Regions from separate parts of the Paenibacillus macerans genome, predicted to be linked through region 1. Evidence: riboswitches for the same ligand, from Rfam matches in the RefSeq annotation. Region 1 holds a riboswitch; each other region holds the start of a gene.
What was found. A riboswitch is a leader RNA that binds a small molecule or an ion and turns the genes downstream of it on or off. The one in region 1 is predicted to bind cyclic di-AMP.
Positions count from the first base shown of each region.

Region 1 (3,275 bases):
AAAAGAGAGAACAAAAAACAAAAAAAGGGGGAAAAAATGAGGCGGTTCAGGTGAGATTTTTGGCTTGATAAGAGAACACGTGTTTGGTATAATGAAATAAATGGAATTTATGTTCGTGTATTCTTGATTCGGGGGCGAGCGAATATGGAAGTCAATACGGAAACGGAACTTCAACCATTCAGCAGCCGTTTTAACAGCGAGCAGGACTGCATGGAGGCGCTGATCGCGATGAAGTGGCCAAGCGGCTTCGTCTGCCCGCGCTGCGCTTACACCCGGTGCAGCCGTCTGTCTTCCCGGCATATCCCTTTGTTCGAGTGCGGAAAGTGCAAGCATCAAACATCTCCTTTGGTCGGCACGATTTTTGAAGGAACGCATCTGCCCTTGCTCAAGTGGTTCGAGGCCCTGGATTTATTCCTGCTCCCGGGCGGCATCTCGGCGCTGCGGCTGAGCAAGGTGATCCGGGTCACCTACAAAACCGCCTGGTCGATGCTGCACAAAATACGTCATGCCGTGGGGGAGTTCGATGCCCGGGAGCTGCTCTCCGGAGACGTGAAGGTGAACAGCGATCAGTATGGGCGTAATCCGTCCCGGTGTCAGCTTTCGCATCCGTACGCCTCGGCGGTCGTAGCGGGATGCACGGTCACGGAGTCGGGCGAGCCGGAGCAGGTCAAAATCCGCCTGGTGCCGCATAAGCGGGGAGGCGAAAAGAGGGCAAACCGTCGCGATCTAACCGTGTTTATTGGCGGGCATGTGGATGTCCGTACATCGGCGGTGCAGTTGTTCTCTCAGGCCTTTCGGCTATATGCGCCCTTGCGGAGAGTGGTGAGAGAGGCGTGGGAATCGCTGAAGGGTACGTATGGAGCCTTGGGACTGAAGCATCTGCAGGCGTACCTGAACGAATACACCATACGCCGCCGGCTGCGCCTGTCCGGAGGACTGCCCGGAGCGGAAGAAACGCTGCGGCAGAAGTTGCTGCGCATGTGTGTGGCAATTCCGGCGATTCCTTACCGCCGGCTGATCGCACGCCAACCGAATCAGTCCCTTGCGGCTGCAGCCTGATAGAAATGATTGAACGCTACGGACATTGCACAAACGGATTCAGACTGCAGCAAGATCACGGTTTTTTCTTTTTTTCCGTTGTCTTGCCCCATTCTCCCGTCAGGTCTGCTTCACTTCACTTCTCCTAAACCTTCTTTTCCCGAACCTGGCTAATGATCTATGAACAGATTTATTGATCTCGAACATATCTGCTTTTCCCAAGCATATCTGCTTCTCCCGAACAACACATCTTCTTCTCTGCTTCCTGATCAAACGGGATAATCGTGCAAAGCCGTCCGGACAGCGGATGTTAATCTGCCGACCACCCCACCGGCCTTCCCTTTCCTCAAGATTGGCTAGAAGCTTGTTTGTACGTTACAACATGATGAGTTGTTACTTTTTTTACATGATTCCATAAATAAATAATAGCGGCAGAATGCGGGTTTGCGCGTTTTGGATACTATTTCCTGTCCAATTGGTTACAAAATTGTGATATATTTAGATAGCCAAAACCTGCCTCGGCAGGTGCGGGGGATGATTCAGCGAATAACGGAACGTTAAACGAAACGTGACCGGTTTTCTTGGGGTGAAGCGCTCGCATTGGGCGCCGGGGATAATCCTTTTTCCCGAATCCGACAACTAACTCCGCAGGCGTATAAAAGGAGGAAGAACAGCATGAAAAATCTCTTATTCTCGAAGATTGCAAAAACAACGTTGGTAGCCGCAAGTTTGGCGGCGGTTTTACAGACGGTACCTGTGCACGCGGATGCGGTACATACGACGGAAGAAGGAGATACCTTCTATCTGTTGGCCAAAAAGTACGGAGTCGGCTTGGAGCAATTGATGAACGCCAATCAGGGGATTGATCCCGGCAATATATACGAGGGGCTGAAGTTGATGATTCCGGAAATGGAGGCTCCCGAAGCGAAAGCAGCGGCGCCGGAATCGAACCAGGCTCCCGCGGCAAAGACGATGAAAGCCGACGCGGTGTCGGGGCCGACCGTATTGCCATCGGACAAAGTCGTCGAAGCCTGGGGCAAAACGTTTAATTATTCCCATACGATTCAGGTGAAAGCATCGGCATACTCGGCGGCCGCCGACGAAAACGGAAAATGGGGCGCGGTCGATTATTTCGGAAACCCGTTAAAGCTGGGCACGATCGCCGTCGACCCGGACGTGATTCCGATGGGAACGAAGGTACTGGTCACCGGATATAATCATGATGGCTTGCCGAAGCAGGCGTTTGTGGCCACGGCCAGCGATCAGGGGGGCGCGATCAAAGGCAACCGCATCGACATCTTCATTCCCGGCAGCGTCAAATCCGTCGAATCGTTCGGGTTTCAGGATGTCACCCTGTACGTGTTGAAGTAAATTCGTTTGCTTATATGTAGATCCAGTAAAGAAAGTGCGAGCGCTAGACCATTGGGTCTGATGCTCGCGCTTTTCTTTTTTATCTATACTTCGCCGTATTTAGCAATTCGGCCAAATCGACAAACTGGTAACCTTTGTCCCGCAGCGTTTGGATAATGTCCGGCAAAGCTTGGATCGTACCGTTTAAATTGGATCCTACTCCGCCGCCGGCATGAAAAAGAACGATCGAACCGGGCTCTATGGCGCCGAGCACGTTGTTTTCGACCTTGGATTTGTTCAGCCCTTTCCAATCCAGCGAATCCACGTTCCAGTTGACGATGGTGTAGCCGTTTTGCTTTGCCCATTTAATTTGCGGCTCCCGGATTTCGCCGTAAGGAGGACGGATCAGCTTGGGCCGGTACCCGGCGGTTTGCTGAATGATTTTTTCCGTACGCAAAATTTCCGTTTGAAATTGCTTGAGCGACCGTTTTCCGAAATTCGGGTGGCCAAAGGAGTGATTGCCGATCAGGTGGCCTTCCCGGCGTATCCGTTTTACCAGGGCAGGGAATTTTTTGGCCCGGTTGCCGACAATAAAAAAGGTCGCCTTCACACCTTCCTTCTGTAAAATGTTTAAAATTTGCGGTGTAAATCTCGGATCCGGCCCGTCGTCAAACGTCAGCGCCACTTGCTTGACCTCAGGTCCGCGAAATTTGAACGTTTCGGAATATTTGCGCCGAAGCTCGCTTAAATCGGCCGGCTTCGGTTTGGCGTCCGCCCGGGCGGCTTGAGCTTTTGCTTCCTTGTCGCCGGGCTGCAGCGCAGCAGCCGCAACGCGGGACGTTTCGGAAGAAACCGATACGACGGGCATGCTGCCCCCGATTACTGCG
Region 1 is NZ_UGSI01000001.1:1,411,610-1,414,884, reverse strand. Features, by position in the region: gene DYE26_RS06505 (transposase) at 145-1,059, shown strand; cyclic di-AMP (ydaO/yuaA leader) riboswitch at 1,533-1,708, shown strand; gene DYE26_RS06500 (3D domain-containing protein) at 1,714-2,409, shown strand; gene DYE26_RS06495 (polysaccharide deacetylase family protein) at 2,489-3,275, opposite strand, start outside.

Region 2 (3,275 bases), 3.7 Mb from region 1:
TATTACGATCGACTATAAAACCGTGACTCTTCGGCTGACTTCATGGGAAGAAGGCGGAATTACGGCAGTGGATATTAAAGAAGCGCAGCAATATAACGAGGCGTTCGAGAAAATGCGCGCCGCGGATTAGGCTAGGCAAAAAACGCCCGCCGGAAACGCTCAAGTTTCCGGCGGGCGTGCTTTTCATGTGCCGTTATTTTTGCCGTTATTTTTTCTCCGCGAGCCACATCGCGACGTTGGCAATTTCTTCATCCTTGAGCCGATCCTTGAAGGAAGGCATCATTCCGCCTTTGCCTTTGGTGATAATGCCGTAAAGCTGGTCTGCCGTCAGTTCTGCGCCGATCTTTTGCAGATTCGGTCCCGCGCCCCCTTGCAACTGATCGCCGTGGCAGGTGATGCAGTTTGCTTTTACGGTGGCTTCGGCTTGTGCCGCATTCATCGTAATTTCAGGCAATTGCGGTTTGGCTTCCTTGGCGGCCTGCTCCCGGCTCGGCAGGGTGAACATCAATACGATGGCCATAGCGCAAGCCACGAAGAACAATCCGCTCATGATCCACTTTTGCATTCCAATCGCCCCTCCTATGTAAGCTACCTTTTCCATTATAACGGAACATGCCGCTCGATCATAGTCTTTGTGTCAAAAATAGGAACAATTCCGTCGTGATTGCGGTAAAGTTTGTAATAAACTTCATAGCAAGTCCGATCTAATGGATCGGGAGCATTTTTAGGATGAGGGGTGAGACCCTCGATACACCATGCAATAAAAAGGCTTGGAGATGCCGCCAGGGGTCATTTTGTCGTAAAGGTCCGTGATGGTGAAGCCGGCCTTTTGATAAGCGCGAATCGCCCGGGTGTTCCACGTCAGCACTTCCAAATCGATCTCATGGCCCGGTTTCCGCCGCAGCGCCTCCTCGACGATCGCCGTTACAAACCGTTTGCCGAGCCCTTGTCCGCACAATTCCGGCTTCATACCGATACCGAGCCGCGTAACCCTTTCCAACGGGAAATATTGGGCAAATCCGGCGAGTTCTCCGTTCTCGTCCAGCACGGACACGTATTGCTCCGCTCTGATCGCCGGGTTGCCGAATTCGACATCGAGCGCTTTCATTTGTTCCCAAGGAAGCCAGCTGTAAACATCATAGGGAGAATCGTACCGCCAGGTGCAGATTTCTGCGCCGTGGCTCTCTTCCATGGGAACGATGCGAAACTGAACAATCGGTTTATCCATTGGGATCCTCCTTTAAAAACGGCATTCCTATTACCCTCACTCTAACGGGATTTACTTGACTTGTAAAGGTTCTGCCGTCTCTCGGACACCTGTGGATTTATGGAAATCAACAAAAAATCGGTAACCTTTTGGCGTGTCGCTTCGTTATATAGATAGGGATGAAAAAAACCGCAAGCCAATTCCGAAGATAAGCTTACGGCTGACAGGTCATGCGGAGCGAAATTAAGCGCCGGCGGAGGTTCAGGATTCCGCGGCGTATACGGAATAACCGTATTTGCTGAGCACCCGCTTCGCGCCAACGAAGCGGTTCTGGTAATAACTGCTGCTCAATTTGTCGATCCGGATTCCTTTGGATGAAGAGGCATGGGCAAATTCTCCGTCGCCAACGTAGACGCCCACATGCGATACTTTTCCGCCACCCAGGGTGTTAAAGAAGACAAGATCGCCGGCTTGCAGCTTGCTTTTTGATACCGGAGTTCCTACCTTGTATTGGGCCGTGGATACGCGAGGAAGCGTAACGCCCATTTGTTCGAACACATACCGCGTAAACCCGGAGCAATCAAATCCGGCCGTACTGGTGCCGCCGTATTTGTAAGGCGTGCCGTACACGGAATTGACGATGTTGGAGAGCGACGTTTCCTGCTCGTCCGCAAAGGCGCTTCCCGTTCCCAGACTGAAACATAGAGCCAAACTCGTTACCGCTGCTGCTAAAGTCTTTCTCAAGATGTCTAACTCCTTCCAAGGCCTGCGAGGTTAGCTTAAGGATTCGGTTGAAGGCTCCCTATGATCCCTTTGAAGCGGGATCAATTCACCCTGACTGATGTGGTTCCCCCGTTTCCCGGGTGCGGGGAATTCGGCAGTTTCATGTAGTATGCACCCAAAAACGACGTCACAACAAAAATTACAAAGTTGTTACTATTTCTGTTGGTCATTTTACCAAAGTGGGCCAACATTGGCAAGTTTCCCGGCAAAAAGGATGCTTTTGGCCTGTGTGAGGAGCGGAGTGATCTGGGTATTGATTCCTAAGGGGGATCATCCGTAGACAGGAAAAACCCGCAGGAGACGTGGTATCCCAATCATCCCTGCGGGTTTGTCGAATTCGTTATGGATTGCGACTACTGTTCGGCTGTCACAGCTTCAAATTTCTCGGAGCTCATAATGCGCTTAGCTCCAACATACCGCTTCTCGTAGTAACTTTCGCTCAGTTTGCTGATGACAACTCCTTTGGAAGAAGAGGCATGCGCAAATTTGCCGTCGCCGACATAAATACCAACATGAGATATGCCATCGCCGGAAGTGTTGAAGAACACCAGATCGCCTGCGATTAATTCATCCTTGGAAACGCTTGTTCCCATCTCAAATTGGGAGCCCGATTGATGAGGAAGATCGATGCCGAGCTTGTTAAATACATACATCGTAAATCCGGAGCAATCAAAACCGGACGTTGTTGTTCCGCCTGCGGAGTAAGGAGATCCGAGGCCTTCTTCAATGGCGCTGTCCAGTTTGGAATCCGCGAAAACGCTGCCGGTTCCGATCGTGAAAAGCAATGCAAAACTTACTGCTGTTACGGTCAAACGCTTTTTCAAGAATTATGCTCCTTCCAATGCCTACGAGGTTAGCTTAAGGATTCGGTTGAAGGTTCCCTATGATCCCTCGCTTACGAGATCAATTCACCCAAAGTGGTTCCCCCGTTTCCCCGGCGCAGGGAATTCGGCTTTGATTTCTCACCTGATAAGACTTATTCGACGTAACTTGCTATTTTCCTGCCAAAGATGACAAAAATAATTACAAAACTGTTACTGAAATTGTGTTGCTGTTATTTTAACAAAGACAGGGATCATTTGGCAATGGTTAATTCGCGAGACTAAGAGGGGAAAACCTGACACAAGGCCTTCGCAAAGTCGCGGAGGCCTTGTGCCGTAAAGGTTTCAGAGAGATGAAAAAATTTTAACTTTTCTCGGTTTTTGTCTGCCAGAGGCGATATTGCGAGGTGACCTGCCAAATTTTAAAAGCGCTGCGACAGAGAGGATAGGTTTGCTGGAGGATC
Region 2 is NZ_UGSI01000001.1:5,063,856-5,067,130, reverse strand. Features, by position in the region: gene DYE26_RS22565 (4a-hydroxytetrahydrobiopterin dehydratase) at 1-130, shown strand, start outside; gene DYE26_RS22560 (c-type cytochrome) at 206-565, opposite strand; gene DYE26_RS22555 (GNAT family N-acetyltransferase) at 725-1,228, opposite strand; gene DYE26_RS22550 (C40 family peptidase) at 1,469-1,951, opposite strand; cyclic di-AMP (ydaO/yuaA leader) riboswitch at 1,956-2,097, opposite strand; gene DYE26_RS22545 (C40 family peptidase) at 2,344-2,814, opposite strand; cyclic di-AMP (ydaO/yuaA leader) riboswitch at 2,818-2,954, opposite strand; gene DYE26_RS22540 (hypothetical protein) at 3,176-3,275, opposite strand, start outside.
Region 2: linked by a shared signal. The riboswitch ahead of DYE26_RS22550 (C40 family peptidase) and the one ahead of DYE26_RS06500 (3D domain-containing protein) in region 1 are both predicted to bind cyclic di-AMP.

Region 3 (3,275 bases), on a different contig from region 1:
GAAAATGATGTATCGCTTCGGTTACAGCCGATTCCATTCCGCCACATCCCAACCATCCAAAGTGAACCAACTCTTTTTTCTTAATAACCCGATAATAATTACTCGTTAATGACTTCCTCGAACTCTTCGATATTTTTCTTCGATCCGATGATGACCATAATGTCCCCTTCTTGCAGCTGATCCATGGCGGTAGGCGCCACCAGGATGCTTCCGTCGCGATGAATGGCCACGATGCTGCAGCCGAAACGGGCGCGCGGGTTAATGTCGCCCAGGTTTTTCCGGTCAAGGCAAGCGGGAACGTTCATTTCCACGATGCTGTATTCCTTGGACAATTCGATGTAATCCAGCAGATTTGGAGTCACGAGCTGATGCGCCACGCGGACGCCCATATCCCGTTCCGGAAAAATAACCCGGTCCACGCCAAGCTTTTGCAGCGCGCGGCCGTGCAAGACGGAGAGCGCCTTGGCGACCACGGTTTTGATCCCCAAGTCCTTGAGCAAAATCGCCGCCAAAATACTCATCTGAATATCGTTACCGATCGCGACGATCCCGCAGTCGAAGTTGCGGACGCCCAGCGATTTCAGCACTTCCTCGTCCGTGGCGTCCGCCACGACGGCATGCGTCAGCTGGTCGCTCAATTCGTTTACCACCTCTTCGTCCCGGTCGATCCCGAGCACCTCATACCCGAGGTCCATCAACTCCAGAGCCAGGCTGGAGCCGAACCGGCCCAGTCCGATGACTACAAACTGCTGCATTTTCATGTTTAATCTCAAGTCCCCTTATCTTATCCTATAATCATTTTGCCTTCCGGATGGCGGTACAATTCCTTGCCTTTCTTCGGTCCAAGCGCATAAGCTAGCGTAAGCGGCCCGAGTCTTCCGGCGAACATCGTAAAGCTGATGAGGATTTTGCCGATTACCGTTAGTTTCCCGGTAAGCCCCATCGTAAGCCCGACGGTGCCGAACGCGGAGGTCGTCTCGAACAGAATGCTCAGGAAGCTGGCGTCCTCGGTCGTGGACAGCACCATGGCGACGGCCACCACAAGAAATAAAGCGAGCATCGTGATGGTGACCGCTTTGAAAATACGTTCCTGGGCCATCCGGTAGCGGAACAGGACGAGGTCCGACTGTCCGCGGATCATGGAGATGACCGCGCCGACGAGAATGGTGAAGGTCGTCGTTTTGATCCCGCCGCCGGTCGAGCTGGGCGAAGCCCCGATAAACATCAGGATGATCATAAAAAATTGCGAAGCCTGCCGCAGCTCGCCGATATCGACCGTGTTGGCCCCGGCCGTCCGCGGCGTCACCGACTGGAACAGCGCGGCCCAAAATTTCCCGCCCCAGCCGAGCGGGGCTAGCGTCCGCGGATTGGTGAATTCGAATATAAATATGACCAGGGCCCCGACCACGATCAGCGCCGACGTCATCGACAGCACCACCTTGGAATGCAGCGACAGCTTGCGGCGGCGCCGGAAATCAATGATGTCCGACAGCACGATAAACCCGATGCCCCCGGACACGATGAGAAACATCGCCACGAAGTTGACGAGCGGATCGGCCACGTACAACGTCAAGCTCCGGTATTCGCCAAACAGGTCAAACCCGGCGTTGTTGAACATGGATACCGCGTGAAAAACGCCGAAGTACAGCGCCCGGCCCAGCGGCATGTCAAACGCCCAGCGAATCGCGAACAGCAGCGCCGCGCAGGATTCAATGACCAGCGAATACAGCAGCACCTTGCGGATCAGCCGGACGATCCCCTCCATCGTGTTCTGGTTCATCGCCTCCTGCAGGATCAGCCGGTCCTTCAGCGAGATTTTCCGTTTCAACACGAGCGAAAACAAGGTGGCCATGGTCATGAACCCAAGTCCGCCGACCTGAATCAGCAGCATGATTACGATTTGGCCAAACGTGGAAAAATAGGTCCCGGTGTCGACGACGACCAGTCCCGTTACGCATGTCGCCGAAGTCGCCGTAAACAGCGCGTCGACGAACGGCAGCGTCTCCCCGGCCGCACTGGAAATCGGCAGCATCAGCAGCAGCGATCCCAGCAAAATGATGAGCGCAAAACCCAACACCAAAATTTGCGGCGGGGAAAAGCTGATTTTTTTGAAAGACAATTCATTCACCCCATTGTTGTCGTGAAAAAAGAACAAAAGAAAAAAGCACTGGAAATCCAATGCCTTTCGGTGTTTGGTTCCTGTTGCAGGAGGCCTACGAGGTTAGCTGACGGATTCGGGCATGCACAGTTGCCCTAATCGCCCGACCAAGGCAGCCATACCGGCTGCCGCCACAATCGCGCGAAATTCACCCCAAAAAAATCGGTTCCCCCGTTTTCGAAATCGAAATTAGGCCTTAATATTTTTTCAATTGTTTTCATTCCGTTTTCGTCAAATGGATTATAATCCTTATTGGCTTCCACTACAAAGGTTCATTTTGATTAAAAACAGTGAAAAAGGGCTGGAAACGGCAAATCCCCGATCTTCTTGCCGTCCAATCTGAGCCATGCTAGGGTATAACGGGATTATTGCATCTTTTCATCATTTTTGCCTTCAACTGGCGTTGGAAATTCCACTATGTTATCTTTACTGTGATGTACTTCGCGCAAAATCATACTTGAGAACAAAAAATTTTAAAGGAGTTTTGTAATGTTTTCACCTATGAAACCGTCCAGCCGCAGGCTGAAGACAAAAACGCTTTGGCTGATGGCCCTGATCGGGTTGGTCATTTTCTTCATCGTCCAGATTTTTCCGACAACCGCTTCCGACACGCTGCAGATGGAACAGTCGGATGACGTCATCGCCAAATCGCAGGCCAGAACGAAAGCTATCGAATTTGCAAAGTCGGTGCTGAACATCGAGTTGGCCGGTCATCCCGAAAAAGCGCTCGTTACCTATGAATCGCGCTCCGATCTGTACGGTTATTTAACGAAGGCGGATTTGCTCGCCCCTTTCCTGAAGACGTATGACAAGCAATTTCCGTACGACGTATTTCGCGTCCGTTTCAACGAACCAAACGATGTGTTTAGCGCTTTGACCGTCGACGTTCACATGACCACCGGCAAAGTGGTCGGGTTCGAGGAAATCGTTTCCTCGAGCAATGCGAAAAAGCAGATGATGCTGGACTACGGTACCGAAACGCCAGACTCGCTGCGCACCTGGGAGGGCGATTTGACGCTGGAGGAGAAGGAGCGGCTGGCCGCGCCTTATCTGGCCGCGTTCGGCTTTGACCCAGCCCGCCTTGAGCGCGTGTCGGGCGAGGGCGATGTCGGTCTGC
Region 3 is NZ_UGSI01000002.1:1,469,717-1,472,991, reverse strand. Features, by position in the region: gene DYE26_RS29855 (cation:proton antiporter) at 1-37, opposite strand, end outside; gene DYE26_RS29850 (potassium channel family protein) at 99-761, opposite strand; gene DYE26_RS29845 (TrkH family potassium uptake protein) at 785-2,128, opposite strand; cyclic di-AMP (ydaO/yuaA leader) riboswitch at 2,195-2,364, opposite strand; gene DYE26_RS29840 (CPBP family intramembrane glutamic endopeptidase) at 2,648-3,275, shown strand, end outside.
Region 3: linked by a shared signal. The riboswitch ahead of DYE26_RS29845 (TrkH family potassium uptake protein) and the one ahead of DYE26_RS06500 (3D domain-containing protein) in region 1 are both predicted to bind cyclic di-AMP.